Regions from separate parts of the Streptomyces sp. NPDC058663 genome, predicted to be linked through region 2. Evidence: riboswitches for the same ligand, from Rfam matches in the RefSeq annotation. Region 2 holds a riboswitch; the other holds the start of a gene.
The links. A riboswitch is a leader RNA that binds a small molecule or an ion and turns the genes downstream of it on or off. The one in region 2 is predicted to bind thiamine pyrophosphate.
Positions count from the first base shown of each region.

Region 1: it holds a riboswitch for thiamine pyrophosphate, as region 2 does, so the genes downstream of both, thiO (glycine oxidase ThiO) here and thiC (phosphomethylpyrimidine synthase ThiC) in region 2, are expected to answer to the same signal.

Region 1 covers NZ_JBHXRV010000049.1:1,782-9,543, forward strand. Annotated here, with positions in the region: gene metF (methylenetetrahydrofolate reductase [NAD(P)H]) at 1-107, opposite strand, end outside; gene thiE (thiamine phosphate synthase) at 198-884, opposite strand; gene ACFWVV_RS29740 (Rv2175c family DNA-binding protein) at 1,256-1,621, opposite strand; gene ACFWVV_RS29745 (NAD(P)/FAD-dependent oxidoreductase) at 1,827-2,996, opposite strand; gene ACFWVV_RS29750 (hypothetical protein) at 3,045-3,449, opposite strand; TPP riboswitch at 3,502-3,614, shown strand; gene thiO (glycine oxidase ThiO) at 3,612-4,823, shown strand; gene thiS (sulfur carrier protein ThiS) at 4,820-5,038, shown strand; gene ACFWVV_RS29765 (thiazole synthase) at 5,045-5,839, shown strand; gene pknB (Stk1 family PASTA domain-containing Ser/Thr kinase) at 6,081-7,762, shown strand, end outside.
Region 2 covers NZ_JBHXRV010000009.1:17,876-25,637, reverse strand. Annotated here, with positions in the region: gene ACFWVV_RS08595 (IclR family transcriptional regulator) at 1-109, shown strand, start outside; gene ACFWVV_RS08590 (SsgA family sporulation/cell division regulator) at 208-642, shown strand; gene ACFWVV_RS08585 (YibE/F family protein) at 755-2,254, opposite strand; TPP riboswitch at 2,329-2,464, shown strand; gene thiC (phosphomethylpyrimidine synthase ThiC) at 2,457-4,238, shown strand; gene ACFWVV_RS08575 (hypothetical protein) at 4,402-5,241, opposite strand; gene ACFWVV_RS08570 (metallophosphoesterase) at 5,418-6,902, opposite strand; gene ACFWVV_RS08565 (LacI family DNA-binding transcriptional regulator) at 7,144-7,762, opposite strand, start outside.

The DNA.
Region 1 (7,762 bases), on a different contig from region 2:
GTTCTGCGCGCCGAAAATTCGAAGGAGAACGACGTCTTTCCGGTCTCCAGCAGCTCACGCACCGTAAGAGCGCGATCTGTTCTGGTGGAAGGTGTGCCATGGGCCATGCGGAGAGGTTAGCCAGGGGGGTGGCGGACCCCCAACCGAGGCGACGTCAAAGGTCCGTTATGCCGGGATCTTGTCCATCCCTCGGACAGTTATTCGGCCACCTGCGGCTCGTTGTCGACGCAGGACCTGATCCGCGCGGCCAGTGCGGCGGTGGCGGCAGCCGGGTCGGCGGCCTCGGTGATCGCCCGGACCACCACGATGCGGCGGGCGCCCGCCGCGAGCACTTCGTCGAGGTTGCCGGCGCCGATGCCGCCGATGGCGAACCAGGGGCGGTCCTGGCGGAGCGAGGCCGCGTACCGCACGAGGTCGAGGCCCGGGGCGTACCGGCCGGGCTTGGTGGGGGTGGGCCAGCAGGGTCCGGTGCAGAAGTAGTCGATGCCGTCCTCGGCCACCGCGGCGTCCACCTCGGACTCGGCGTGTGTGGAGCGGCCGATCAGGACGTCGTCGGGGGCGGGCCCGAGGATCGCGCGGGCGGCGGGCACCGGCAGATCGCCCTGGCCGAGGTGGAGCACGTCGCTGCCGATGGCGTGGGCCACGTCGGCGCGGTCGTTGACGGCGAGCAGCTTGCCGTGCCGGCGGCACGCGTCGGCGAGGACCGCGAGGTGCTCCAGCTCCTCCCCCGCCTCCATGCCCTTGTCGCGGAGCTGGACGATGTCGACGCCGGAGGAGAGCACAGCGTCGAGGAACCGGGGCAGGTCCCCCTGCGCCCTGCGGGCGTCTGTGCAGAGGTAGAGCCGGGCGTCGGCGAGCTGCTCGCGAGGCGTGGGCCTGGGCATGGTGCGGAGTCCCCCCGTGATGTGCACGGGGCTGGTCCCCGTGGCGAGTGCACGGGGTGCTGCCCCGTGGTGGATGCACGGGAAGCTACCTCATGGCGGGTGCCCGCAGTGCCGCCCCGTGACGGATCCACGAGGCAGCCCCCGCCAAGGATCCACGAGGCAGCCCCCGTGACGAATGCACGACATCGCCCCCCGCGACGTGTACGCCGCGGCGGCCGCCCCGCTGGTCGCGGGACGGCTCCCCGCACGTCATGAGGGGCGGCGGGCAGGGGCAACGGGCGCGGGCACGGGCCGTGCGGGGCCGCACCCTCACCGGGTGCCGCCCACAGGGGCCGGGCCCGTGCCCTCCCTCGTGCTGCGGTGCGGTCGCGTCAGAGGGCGAGCGCCTGGGCGCGGCGCTTCACCTCCGTTCCGCGGTTCTCGGTCAGGGCCTGCGCGGGGGTGCCGGGCAGGGTCGGGTCGGCGGTGAAGAGCCACTCCAGCATCTCCAGGTCGGAGAAGCCGTCGTCCTTCAGGACCGTCAGCAGGCCGGGCAGGCCCTTGACGATCTTGTCGCCGTCGAGGAAGGCGGCGGGCACCTGAAGGGCACGGTTCTCACCGCGCCGTACGGCGATCAGCTGGCCTTCCTTCACCAGCTGGCGCACCTTCGTCACCTCCACGTCGAGCATCTCCGCGATGTCGGGGAGGTAGAGCCAGGCGGGGACGAGGGCATCGATCTTTGCGTCAATCTCGGTCACAGGACAAGCGTGCCATCCAGGACTGACAGTCGGTAACCGGGCCCTCCCCGACCGGCCGCCACAAGGACCCCGACCGACCCTTCCCGAAAACCCCGACCGGCCGCCACAAGGTCCCCGACCGACCCGCCCCGAGGACCCCGGCGGGTCCGCCCCCGCGCCCCGGCCGCCCCGCGAACCCGGCCCCGGAGCTTCCGCCGGACGGGCCCTACGCCTGCCGCACGGCCGATTTCAGCGGTACGGAAGGGTCGGCCGCCGACTCCGGATCGAGTACCGCGCCCGCCTCGGTCAGCTTGCGCCCCTGCGCCAGGTCGCGGGGGCGGCCCACCGCGAGCAGCGCCACCAGTACCCCTTCGCGCAGCCAGCACACGGACCAGGAGGGGGTGGCGGGGTCGCCGCGCCACACCGTCTCGTCGGCCCCCGCGTGGTGGCCCGCGTACTGCACGAAGCGGCCGAACTGCTCGGACCAGAAGTACGGCACCGGATCGTAGGCCAGGGGAGCGCCGCCGAGGAGGTTCGCGGCCACCGTCCGGGGGCCCTGGAGCGCGTTGTCCCAGTGGTGGACGAGCAGCCGGGCGTCGTAGCGGCGGGACGGGAAGGAGGCGCAGTCCCCGACCGCGTACACGTCGGGGGCACTGGTGCGCAGGTGTTCGTCGGCGGTCACCGAGCCTTCCGGGCCCAGCTCGATGCCGGAGCCCGCCAGCCAGGCGGTCGTGGGCCGGGCGCCGATGCCGACGACCACGGCGCCGGCCGGGATGCGGCGGCCGTCGGTGAGCAGCACCGCACCCGGCTCGACCGCGGCCACGCGCGCGTGGGTGAGGAGATCGGCCCCCGACTCGGCGTACCAGGCGGCCATCGGGGCGGCGACCGGGGCGGGCATCGTTCCGGCGAGCGGCCGGTCGGCGGCCTCCACAACGGTCACTCGGCAGCCGGCCTCGCGGGCGGCCGTGGTGAACTCCGCGCCGATCCAGCCCGCCCCGACGACGACCACGTCCTGCTGGGCGTCCAGCACGGGCCGCAGCTGCCGCGCGTCGTCCAGGGTGCGCAGCAGGTGCACGCCGGGGACGCCGACGGTGCCCGGCAGCGTGACGGGGTCCGCGCCGGTGGCCAGGACCAGGGCGTCGTACGGGACGGGGCCTGCCGTGGTGTCGATCTCGTGGTCCGCCGGGCGCACGCCGGTGACTTCGGTGCCCAGCCGCAGCTCGACGCCGAGCGCCTCGAAGTCGACCTCGAAGGCGGAGCCCTCCGCCTTGCCGAGCAGCACCGCCTTGGACAGCGGCGGCCGGTCGTAGGGCCGGTGCGGCTCGGCGCCGATCAGTACGACGGGGCCGCCGAAACCCTGCTCGCGCAGGGCGACAGCGGTCTGCACCCCTGCCATGCCCGCGCCGACCACGACGATGCGCTTCTGCTCGCTCACCCGACCACCTTACGTATCTGACTTCCCGTCAGGAAAGCGGCCCTCCGGCAGGACCGTTCCCGGTCCGGGCCCCATGGCCGGGAGCTCCTCGACCGTGCTCGTGCCACTGCCCTCCTGGGACTCCCATGCCCAGCTCTCCTCCAGCCGAACGCGGCCGTCGGCAAGGAGCACCACCGTGGACAGGCAGTGCCCGCAGGAGGTGGTGCCGTCCCGTTTGAGCTGTACGTACCGGAAGTCGAGCCGGTCCCCCGCGCGCGTGCCCACCAGGTGTCCCCGGACGACGTCGCCGCCCGCGTACTCGGCCCAGATCCGGCCGTCCCGCTCGTGGTACGTGAACCGGGTGCGGGTACCGACCTGCCCCGGCGCCTGGTCGGCGACCGGGGCGAGAACGAGTCCGTCGAGCGAACGGGGCACGGGGACAGCTCCCCTCACATCTTGTTGAACCAAGGATTAGGGTGGCCACCGTACAAGCACTCACGGGAGCCCGGCGGACCGGGCTGAGAGGGAGGCTGCACCGGCCTCCGACCGTACGAACCTGATCCGGGTCATGCCGGCGAAGGGAGGGGCTGGACGCCCATGCACACCTCTGTGAGAAGGCCTTACGACGTCCTGGTCGTCGGAGGCGGCATCATCGGCCTGGTCACGGCCTGGCGGGCCGCCCAGCGCGGGCTGCGCACCGCGCTCGCCGACCCCGCCCCCGGCGGCGGCGCCGCCCGGGTGGCGGCCGGGATGCTGGCCGCCGTCACCGAACTCCACTACGGCGAGCAGACCCTGCTCGCCCTCAACCTGGCCTCCGCACGCCGCTATCCGGACTTCGTCGCCGAACTGGAGGAGGCGAGCGGCCTGCGCACCGGCTACCGCGCGTGCGGCACACTCGCCGTCGCCCTGGACGCCGACGACCGGACGCACCTGCGGGAACTGCACGCCCTGCAACGGCGGTCCGGTCTGGAGTCGGAGTGGCTGAGCGGGCGCGAGTGCCGCCGGCTCGAGCCGATGCTCGCGCCGGGCGTGCGCGGCGGGCTGCGGGTGGACGGTGACCACCAGATCGATCCGCGGCTGCTGGCGGCGGCCCTGCTGGCGGCCTGCGAGCGCGCCGGAGTGGTCCTGCACCGGACCACGGCCGAACGCCTCTCGGTCACGGGCCGGCGGGCCACGGGCGCACTGCTGGCCGACGGCACCGAGGCCGTCGCCGGCCAGGTGGTACTGGCCGCGGGGTCGCTCAGCGGGCGGCTCGCCGGAGTTCCTGAGGAGGTGCTGCCGCCGGTGCGCCCGGTGAAGGGACAGGTGCTGCGGCTGACGGTGCCGCCCGGGTACGCGCCGTTCCTGAGCCGTACGGTGCGGGCCGTGGTGCGCGGCAGCCAGGTCTACCTGGTGCCGCGCGAGAACGGTGAGCTCGTCGTGGGCGCCACCACCGAGGAGCTCGGCTGGGACACCACCGTCACGGCGGGCGGCGTCTACGAGCTGCTGCGCGACGCGCACGAGCTGGTGCCCGGCATCACCGAACTGCCGCTCACCGAGACCCTGGCGGGCCTGCGCCCCGGCTCCCCGGACAACGCCCCGCTGCTCGGACCGACCGCCCTGCCCGGTCTGCTGCTCGCCACCGGGCACTACCGCAACGGGGTGCTGCTGACCCCGGTCACCGGGGACGCCATGGCGGAGGTGCTCACCACGGGCGCACTGCCCGACGCGCTGCGCCCCTTCTCCCCGCGCCGCTTCACCCCCGCGCCCGCGAGCACCCCGCCGACCCCGCAGGCCCCGTCGGCCGTACGTGAGGAGCAGCCCGCATGAGCCGTACGACAGCCCTGGCCGTGTCCGTGAACGGCGAACGGCACGAAGTGGCCGCCGGCACGACCCTCGACGCCGTCGTCGCCTCGCTCACGCGCGCCCGCGCGGGCGTGGCCGCGGCGCTCAACGAAACAGTGGTCCCGCGCGGGCGGTGGGCGGCCACCGCCCTGGCCGACGGCGACCGCGTCGAAGTACTCACCGCGGTCCAGGGAGGCTGACGTTCCATGGCAGACGATCTCTTCGCACTGGGCGGCCTCTCCTTCTCGTCCCGGCTGATCATGGGCACCGGCGGGGCGCCCAGCCTGGAGGTGCTGGAGCGGTCGCTGATCGCCTCGGGCACCGAGCTGACCACGGTGGCGATGCGGCGGCTCGACCCGTCCGTGCAGGGCTCCGTGCTGTCCGTGCTCGACCGGCTCGGCATCCGGGTGCTGCCCAACACCGCGGGGTGCTTCACGGCGGGCGAGGCGGTGCTGACCGCCCGCCTGGCCAGGGAGGCCCTCGGTACGGACTGGGTGAAGCTGGAGGTCATCGCCGACGAGCGGACCCTGCTGCCGGACCCGGTGGAGCTGCTGGACGCGGCGGAGACGCTGGTCGACGACGGCTTCACCGTTCTGCCGTACACCAACGACGACCCGGTGCTGGCGCGGAAGCTGGAGGACGTGGGGTGCGCGGCGGTCATGCCGCTGGGCTCCCCCATCGGCTCCGGGCTCGGCATCCGCAACCCGCACAACTTCGAACTGATCGTGGAGCGGGCGGGGGTGCCGGTGATCCTCGACGCCGGTGCGGGCACGGCTTCCGACGCGACGCTGGCGATGGAGCTGGGGTGCGCCGGGGTGATGCTGGCCTCCGCGGTGACGCGGGCGCAGGAGCCGGTGCTGATGGCGGAGGCGATGCGCCACGGGGTGGAGGCGGGCCGGCTCGCGCACCGGGCCGGGCGCATCCCGCGCCGCCGGTTCGCCCTGGCCTCCTCGCCGGAGTCCGGCGTCGCGGACTTCGACCCGGAGCGCCCGGCGTTCTGAGCCCGCTGGCGGGCAGCCCGCGCCGCGGGAGCCCGCCCCCGGGCCCCCGTGCGCGGGAGCCCCGTGCGCGGGAGCCCCGTGCACGGGCACCCCGGGCTGCGGGAGCCCGCCCCGGCACCCCTGCCGCGTCCTCATCTGCGGCGCGGCAGGGGTGCCACCGGCCTGTTACAGGTCGGCTTCAGTCCGGGTCCCGGCCCCCGCACCCCGTCCGGGCCGCACCCGCCCCTCGTAGACTCCCTCCGTGGACACGACCCTTCAGGACCCCCTCGTCGGGCACCTGCTCGACAGCCGCTATCGCGTCGAGGCACGCATCGCCGTCGGCGGGATGGCCACGGTCTACCGGGCCGTCGACACCCGCCTCGACCGCGAGCTCGCCCTCAAGGTGATGCACCCCGCCCTCGCCGCGGACTCCTCCTTCGTCGACCGCTTCATCCGCGAGGCGAAGTCCGTCGCCCGCCTCGCCCACCCGAACGTGGTCGGGGTCTTCGACCAGGGCACCGACGGGTCGTACGTCTACCTGGCGATGGAGTACGTCGCCGGCTGCACCCTGCGCGACGTGCTGCGCGAGCGCGGAGCGCTGCGGCCGCGGGCCGCGCTCGACATCCTGGAGCCCGTGCTGGCCGCCCTCGGCGCCGCCCACCGGGCCGGTTTCGTCCACCGCGACATGAAGCCGGAGAACGTCCTGATCGGGGACGACGGCCGGGTCAAGGTCGCCGACTTCGGTCTCGTACGCGCCGTGGACACGGTCACCAGCACCACGGGATCGGTCCTCGGCACGGTCTCCTACCTCGCGCCGGAGCAGATCGAGCACGGCAGCGCCGACACCCGCGCCGACGTGTACGCCTGCGGTGTGGTCCTGTACGAGATGCTGACCGGCGCCAAGCCGCACTCCGGCGGCACTCCTGCCCAGGTCCTCTACCAGCACCTCAACGAGGACGTCCCGCCGCCGTCGGCCGCCGTCCCAGGACTGGCCCTGGAACTGGACGAGCTGGTGGCCGGTGCCACCGTCCGCAACCCCGAGGCCCGCCCGTACGACGCGGTCGCCCTGCTCGGGCAGGCCCAGGAGGCGCGGGCCGCGCTCTCCGACGAGCAGCTGGACCTGGTTCCTCCGCAGGCGAAGCCGGACGGCGGTGCGGGTGCGGCCGGTCCCGAGGAGCGGACGAGCGTGCTCCCGCGCGCACTGCCCACCGAGCAGCACACCAGCCGGCTGCGGGTGCCGCTGCCCGCCGAGCCCGAGCCGCCCCGGCGGCGCACCTGGCGGCCCGCGACCACCAGACGCCGGCTGGTCGCCCTGGTCACGGGCGTGCTGCTGCTCCTGGGCGCGGGAACCGGTGTCTGGTACATCAACTCGGGCCAGTTCACCCAGGTCCCGGCGCTGCTCAGCCAGTCGGAGAGCGGGGCCCGCCAGAAGCTGGAGGCGGCCGGTCTCGACGTGAGGGAGGTGCGGCGGAAGTTCAGCGACACCGTCACGCGCGGCACCGTCATGGACAGCGAACCGGCACCGGGCGCACGCATCCGCAACAACGGTTCGGTGACCCTTGTCCTGTCCCGCGGCCCCGAGATCGTCAAGGTGCCCGACCTCAGGCGGATGCCGCTGCAGCGGGCCCGGGTCTCGCTGAAGGACGCGGGGCTGGCGCCCGGTGTCGTGACGAAGGCGTTCAGCGAGGACGTCCCGCTGGGCACCGTCATCAGCACGGACCCGCGGGCCGGCACCGGACGCTCCCCGGACACCGCGGTCGCGCTCGTGGTCAGCAAGGGTTCCCCGGTGGACGTCCCCGAGGTGACGGGCCGGTCCGTGGAGGAGGCCACCCGGGTCCTCGAAGACCTCGGCCTGAAGGCCGACGTGGCTCCCGGACAGGTCAACTCTCCCGCGCCTGCGGGCACGGTGGGACGCCAGTCGGTACCCCCGGGCACCCGGCTCGG
Region 2 (7,762 bases):
CGTATCCGTACCCCTCGCGCACGAAGCCAGGCTCGGGCCGGCGGTCGAACGGCTGCGCTATGAAATCAGCGAGGTGGTCCGTTCGCTCATGTTCTCTATCAGTATCTGAAAACTCACTCCTTGTGATCTGTTACTGCTTCCAGCACGATGGCGTCAAGAGGGCCGAAAGCGATTGTTTCGGCCACTTCATCTACGGCAGGGTTGGCGATGCGCGAGTCGGTTCAGGCAGAGGTGATGATGAGCTTCCTCGTCTCGGAGGAGCTCTCCTTTCGTATTCCGGTGGAGCTCATGTACGAGGCGAAGGACCCGTACGCGATTCGCCTGACCTTCCATCTGCCCGGTGATGCCCCTGTGACCTGGGCTTTCGGGCGTGAGCTGCTGGTGGACGGGATCAACGAGCCCTGTGGCGAAGGCGATGTGCACATCTCGCCGAGCGACCCGGACGAGCTGGCCGACGTCCACATCCGGCTCCAGGTGGGCGGCGACCGCGCGCTGTTCAGAGCGAGCGCGGCACCGCTCGTGGCGTTCCTGGACCGTACGGACAAGCTCGTGGCACTCGGCCAGGAGCACACGCAGAGTGACTATGCCGGGTGCCTGGAAAGCGAGCTGGGCCGCATCCTCGCCGAGGAGAACGCCGGTTGAAGTGCGGCCCGGAATAGGCTGGTTCGCGAGGTTTATGGCACGCACGTGACCCCGCGGGAGACCGGCGGGCGGTGCGTCGGGGGCGGTGGCCGGGATCCTTCCGGCCACCGCCTCAGGTCTTCCTGCGGCGCCCGCGCCCGGTCCGTACCGGCGGCGCGACCACGGATGACCCGGAACCGGATGACCCGGAACCGGAGGCCGCCGGGCCGGAGGTCCCCGGACCTGACGCCGCCGGACCGGAAGCGCCCCGGCCGGATGTCCCGGGGCCAAAGGGCCGCAGCCGGGATCCGCCCCGACCGGGTCCCGAGCGGTCCGCCGAGACGACCAGGGCGGCGAGCGCCGTCGTCACCGGCACCGAGGCGACCAGGCCGATGGAGCCGACGAGGGTCCGGACGATCTCCTCGGCGATCAGCTCGCTGTTGGCGACCGTACCCACGCTGCTCTGGGCGATGGAGAAGAGCAGCAGCAGCGGAAGGGCGGCGCCCGCATAGGCCAGGACCAGGGTGTTCACCACGGAGGCGATGTGGTCGCGGCCGATCCGGATGGCCGCCCGGTAGAGGGCGCGCGGGCCCATCCTGGGGTCGGCCTGGTGCAGTTCCCAGACGGCCGAGGTCTGGGTGACGGTCACGTCGTCGAGTACGCCGAGCGAGCCGATGATGACGCCGGCCAGGAGCAGACCGCTCATGTCGATCGACGGGTAGAGGCTGTGGATCAGGCCCGTGTTGTCGTCGATGTTGCCGGACAGGAACGCCCAGCCGATGAAGAGCGAACCGAGCAGCCCGATCAGCAGCAGCGAGATGAGCGTGCCGATGACGGCCACGGAGGTCCGGGCGTTCAGCCCGTGGCAGGCGTAGAGCGCGATCAGCATGATGGCGCTTGCCCCGACCACCGCCACGACCAGCGGATTCGACCCCTGGAGGATGGCGGGCAGGATGAACAGGGTCAGCACCGCGAACGAGGCGACAAGCGCAATCAGCGCCATCACCCCCTTCATCCGGCCGACGAGCACCACGGCCAGGGCGAAGATGCCGGCGAGCAGAGCGAGCGGAAGCTTCCGGTCCACATCGGTCACCGAGTACTGGAGTTCGCGGGGCGCGTCGGGGGCGTACGCGACCACCACACCCTGACCTTCCTGCAACTGCCGTGAGGCGTCCGGCTGGACGATCTCGGTGAAGGTGCGCCCCTTGTCCGACCCCGAGGCGACCTCGATCGTCGCCTTCTTGCAGCTACCCCGGGACGGCCGTCCGGAGGGGTCGTCCGTACCGGGAGGGGCGGTCTGCGGGGGCTGCTGGGCGACATTGGCGTCCTTGCAGTCGATCTCGTCCACCTGGACGACCCGGCCCTGCTGGGTCTGCCGGTCGAAACCGACCCCGGTGCGCTCGTGGGCGGGTGCGCCCCCCGGCCACAGCACGGCGAGCCCGACGAGGACGGCCGTGGCGAACGGAATCAGCACCGCCGCGATCACCTTGCGCAGATGCTTGGAGACGGGGAGGGACGGGCCGTGGCCATGGCTGTGACCGTGGCCGTGGCCCGGCGCGGGAGCGGGTGGGGTCGGGGGGCCCTGAGGCGTCGGCGGGGGCGTCGGCTGCGGGGGCGGCTGTGGTGGGGTCACCGCACGATCATCGCAAGAACGGCAGGGGCCCTCTGTTCAGCGCGGCCGGGGTGGCGCTAGCGTGGGGGTCAAACCTTTGTACACGCGGGAGCTCGGAGCACCGGGCTGAGAGGGCGCTGACCTCCGTACACCCATGTACGGACACGGCTGCGTCGACCGCCGAACCTGTTACCGGGTAATGCCGGCGTAGGGAGTAGGTCTCATGACCACCATGGATGCACGCACGCCTGCCCACGGCGAGAACAGCACGGCCGGGGCCGAGCGGAAGCCCGGCTGGCACAAGGGGTACGTCGAGGGCTCGCGCCCCGACCTGCGGGTGCCGGTCCGTCAGGTGCACCTCACCAACGGGAAGGACGTGACGCTCTACGACACGTCGGGCCCGTACACCGACCCGACGGTCGAAACGGACGTGCGGCGCGGGCTGTCCCCGCTGCGGGAGAACTGGATCATCGGCCGCGGTGACACCGAGGAGTACGCCGGACGCCCGGTGCGTCCCGAGGACGACGGCATCAAGCACACCTCGCCGCGCGGCGGGCTCCGCAACCTCGACGCGGTCTTCCCCGGCCGCCCCCGTCAGCCCCGCCGGGGCCGCGACGGGCAGGCCGTGACGCAGCTCGCGTACGCGCGGCGCGGCGAGATCACGCCGGAGATGGAGTACGTGGCGATCCGGGAGAACGTCGCACCCGAAGTCGTACGGGAGGAGATCGCGGCCGGCCGTGCCGTGCTGCCGGCGAACGTGAACCACCCGGAGATCGAGCCGATGATCATCGGCAAGCGGTTCCTGGTGAAGGTGAACGCGAACATCGGCAACTCCGCGGTCACCTCCTCCATCGAGGAGGAGGTGGACAAGATGACCTGGGCCACCCAGTGGGGCGCCGACACGGTCATGGACCTGTCCACCGGGCGCAACATCCACACCACCCGCGAGTGGATCCTGCGCAACGCCCCCGTGCCGATCGGCACCGTGCCGCTCTACCAGGCACTGGAGAAGGTCGACGGCCGCGCCGAGGACCTGAACTGGGAGATCTACAAGGACACGGTCATCGAGCAGGCCGAGCAGGGCGTGGACTACATGACCGTCCACGCGGGCGTGCGCCTCGCGTACGTGCCGATGACCGCCCGCCGCAAGACCGGCATCGTCTCGCGCGGCGGCTCGATCATGGCGGCCTGGTGCCTGGCGCACCACAAGGAGTCGTTCCTGTACGAGAACTTCGAGGAGCTCTGCGAGATCCTCGCGGCGTACGACGTGACGTACTCGCTCGGCGACGGCCTGCGGCCGGGCTCGATCGCGGACGCCAACGACGAGGCCCAGTTCGCCGAGTTGAGGACGCTCGGGGAACTGAACACGATCGCCAAGCGTTTCCACGTACAGACCATGATCGAGGGCCCGGGACACGTCCCGATGCACAAGATCAAGGAGAACATCGACCTCCAGCAGGAGATCTGCGAGGAGGCGCCGTTCTACACGCTCGGCCCGCTGACGACCGATGTGGCCCCCGCCTACGACCACATCACCTCCGGCATCGGCGCCGCGATGATCGCCTGGTGGGGCACCGCGATGCTCTGCTACGTGACGCCCAAGGAGCACCTGGGGCTGCCCAACCGGGACGACGTGAAGACCGGCGTCATCACCTACAAGATCGCCGCGCACGCCGCCGACCTGGCCAAGGGGCACCCCGGTGCCCAGGAGTGGGACGACGCGCTGAGCGACGCCCGCTTCGAGTTCCGGTGGGAGGACCAGTTCAACCTGGCTCTCGACCCGGACACGGCGCGGGAGTTCCACGACGAGACGCTGCCCGCCGAACCGGCGAAGACCGCGCACTTCTGCTCGATGTGCGGTCCGAAGTTCTGCTCGATGAAGATCTCGCAGGACATCCGGCGGGAGCACGGCGGGACGCCCGAGGAGATCGAGGCGGGCATGGCGGAGAAGTCCAAGGAGTTCGCCGCCGCGGGCAACCGGGTCTACCTGCCGATCGCGGACTGAGCACCGGCGCCATTGGGCACCGGCGCCACTGAGTCCCGGCGCCACTGAGTCCCGGCGTCCCTGAGCCCCGGCGTCCCTGAGCCCCGGTGTCCCTGAGTCCCGGTGTCCCTGAGTCCCGGTGTCCCTGAATCCCGGTGGAATCTGCGGCTCCGGGCCACTCCCGTCACTCCGGTTTGTGGTCCGGGCCGCCGTAGTCGGGGCTGGAGAAATCCGGACTGGAGAAGCTGGGGCGGGTCTTGTGCCCGTTGCTGTTGCCGCTGTTCTCGCTGGGGCTGCTGAAGTCCGGGCGGGAATAGCCCAGGCCGGGGATGCGGCCCGTCCGCCGGGGCGGGGCGGGGGCGGACTCGGCAGCGGGCTCGGACGGCCGGGTGAGCGCGTCCCGCAGGAAGGGGACGATGCCCCGTTCCAGCAGGGCGTGCTTCCAGGCTTCCCTGGCGCGGTCGATCTCCTCGGTGCCGCGGTCGTGGCGGCCGACCAGGACCGCGGTCGAGCCGTTGCGCAGGGCGGTGAAGAGCAGTCCGATCGCCGCACCGAGCAGGCCCGCCGCGGTCAGCGCGCCGAACACCCAGCCGGCGGTCACCAGCGCGTCGGCCGCGGCGGGTTCGGGCTTGAGCATTCTCAGCAGATAGCCGATGAGCAGCAGCACCACGGCGGCGACCCCGGCCAGTACGGGGGTCAGCACCGCGACGACCGCGACCGCGCCCGCCCCCGAGGTCTCGGCGTGCTCTCCCATCCCGGGCGGGAGCAGGCCGCCTGCCACGGGCAGGGCGGGGGCGCGCAGTTCGCGGCGCACCTTGACGTAGTGGTCGTACTCGGCCGAGGCGTGGCCGGCGATTATCTCTCTGGCGTTGAGCGCCGCGGTGCGCAGCTGCTCGCTGTTCAGCCGCTGCTCCAGCGCGGCGAGGTCCGGGCGTTCGTGCACGGTGCGCAGTGCTTCGTCGAGGGTCCGCTCGAACTCCGGGCGGTCCTCGGCCAGCAGATGCGGAACGCTGTTCATGTGCATCCCCCGATGCTCCGTAGGGCCGGGTTGCCCGCTTCGGTGGGGCAGTTGGGCGGAAACGGAGGAGAGCCTGCTACGGATAACCCGATGGTAGAGCGCCTACGTCACGGGGTGACAGGGGGTTTCCGGAAATTGGTCCGGCGCAGGGAGCGCGTTCGTAGGATGTACGACTTCCCGCGTCACGCTCCGTCATTCAACGGCAATTGCACGACCAGCAGCTTTCCGGCCATGGTCACCCCGCCGTCCATCGCGATGGCCAGTCCGTCCGCGTACACGTGCGGACCTTCGACCACCGGCCCCGAGCTGCCCTCTCCGTCCCCGGCGTCCTCGCCGCCGACCTCGCCGAGCAGGTACGGAATCGGGCTGTGACCATGGACGATGCGCTCGCCGCCATATGCGGCCAGCAGTTCCCTCACGGCATCGGCACCGCCTTCGTCACGGAAAGCGAAGCGCTTGGTGAATTTGCGGAAGACGTCCCAGCACTCGTCCGCGTCGTTGCGCGTGAGGATGGCGTGGACCTTGTCGTTGACGTCCTCGATGGTGTCGCCGTAGTCGAGGTAGGCGGTGGTGTCCGAGTGGGTCAGGAGGTGACCGTCCTCCAGCACCACCGCGTCGAGCCGCGCCATCCACTGGAGGTGCACGTCCTGGAGGCGCTCCATGTCGTGCTTCTGGCCGCCGTTGAGCAGCCAGGCCGCCTGGAAGGTGGCGGTTCCGGCGCCGGAGTTGACGGGGGTGTCGCCGAACCGGCGGGCGCCGAGCAGCAGCAGTTCGTGGTTGCCCATGAGGGCCTTGCAGTAGCCGCCCGCGGCGGCGGCCTCCGCGGAGAGCCGCATCACCAGGTCGATGACGCCGATGCCGTCCGGGCCGCGGTCGGTGAAGTCGCCGAGGAACCAGAGCCGGGCGTTGCCCGCGGCCCAATGGCCCTCGTCGTCGATGAGGCCCTGCTCGTGCAGCGCGTCGAGCAGCTCCACCAGATAGCCGTGCACATCGCCGACGACGAACAGGGGACCCAGCCCCTCGCCGTCCTGCGCGGAGGGGAAGTCGGGTTGCGGGATGCGCAGGGTGTCACCGGGGCCGCCGCGGTCGTGGCGGCTTATCACCGGGAGATCGCGCTGGGTGGGCGTGTAGCCCTCGGGCTCCTCGTCGGCGATCGGTCCCGCAGGCTCCGGCTCACCGTCCGGGCCGTACGACTGTGCGAGTCGCGCCGGGCCGTACGACGCCACGGAGTCCTCGGCGGTGTTCGACGGCGGCACGGCTCCCTCGGCGCCGTACGAAGGGACGGCTGTCCCGGCGCCGTAGGACTGCACGGGACCCTCCGCGCCGTACGACGGCACCGCTCCCTCCGGGCTGTAGGACTGCACCGGTCCCTCCGTGCCGTAGGACTGCCCCGGCTCGCGGTCGGGCTCGGGCGCGACCGCGGGTGCGGCCGTCCGCGCCTGCTCGGGAACGAGACCCCGCGCCGTCCCGTAGGCCTGCTGCCCGGGACGTGCCTGCTCGTAGGCCTGCTGCCCGGCATGTGCCTGCTCGTGGTCGTACGCCTGTTCCTGGTCGTACACCTGCGAGGCGTCGTACGTCGCGACGGGAGCCTGGGCGTAAGGAGGCACCCGGAAATCCCGCAACGTCGCCGTACGCACTGCGGGTCCCTGACCGGCCCCCTGAGTCATTGACCCCTCCACCACCGTCGCGCCGCCGTACACCTTGGGATCCCACCTGGTCCCGGTGGTCCGTCGTGTCGTGCGCCCATCATAGGAATGCGGCCCGCGCTGTGTGAGGCACCAGGGGTGGTGAATCCGGGTACACCGGCAGTTCACCGGTTGTTTCGTCCGGATTGCGGAGATCGGTACCCGTGCCGGTCTCCCGTCGGCGCGGGGCGGTCCCCTCCGCCGCCCCGGCGCCCGCCGGAATTCAGTCCCCCGAGGGCGAACGCGGGGCGCTCACCGTGGTGCGCGGCGGGCGTCGCTGGGACGAGGTACGGATGATCAGTTCGGTCGGTATCACCTGCTCGATGGGGTGCCCCGTGTCGAGCCCCTCGATGGCGTCGATGAGGAGCTGCACGACGGCGGTGCCGATCCGCCGGGGCTTCAGCGAGAGTGTGGTGATGGGCGGCTCGGTGGTCGCGTACACAGTCGACTCGGAGCAGCAGACGAGCAGCAGGTCCTCGGGGACCCGCAGTCCGTAGCGCCGGGCCGCGGCCAGCAGATCGGTGCCGTTGGGGTCGAAGAGTCCGTACACGGCGTCCGGGCGGTCGGGCCGGGCGAGCAGCCGGTCGGCCGCGACGGCGCCTGCGCACGGGTCGTGCGCCGGGTAGGACTCATACACCGGGTCCTGTCCCACGCGCTCGCACCAGCGCAGGTAAGCGGTGGTGGAGAGCCGGGTGTAGGTGTCGGTGGTGGTGCCGGTGAGCAGGCCGATACGGCGGGCTCCGGCGTCGGCGAGGTGGTCGAGGAGTTCGAGTACGGCCGCCTCGTGGTCGTTGTCGACCCAGGCGGTGACCGGGAGGGCCCCGGAGGGGCGGCCGTCGGAG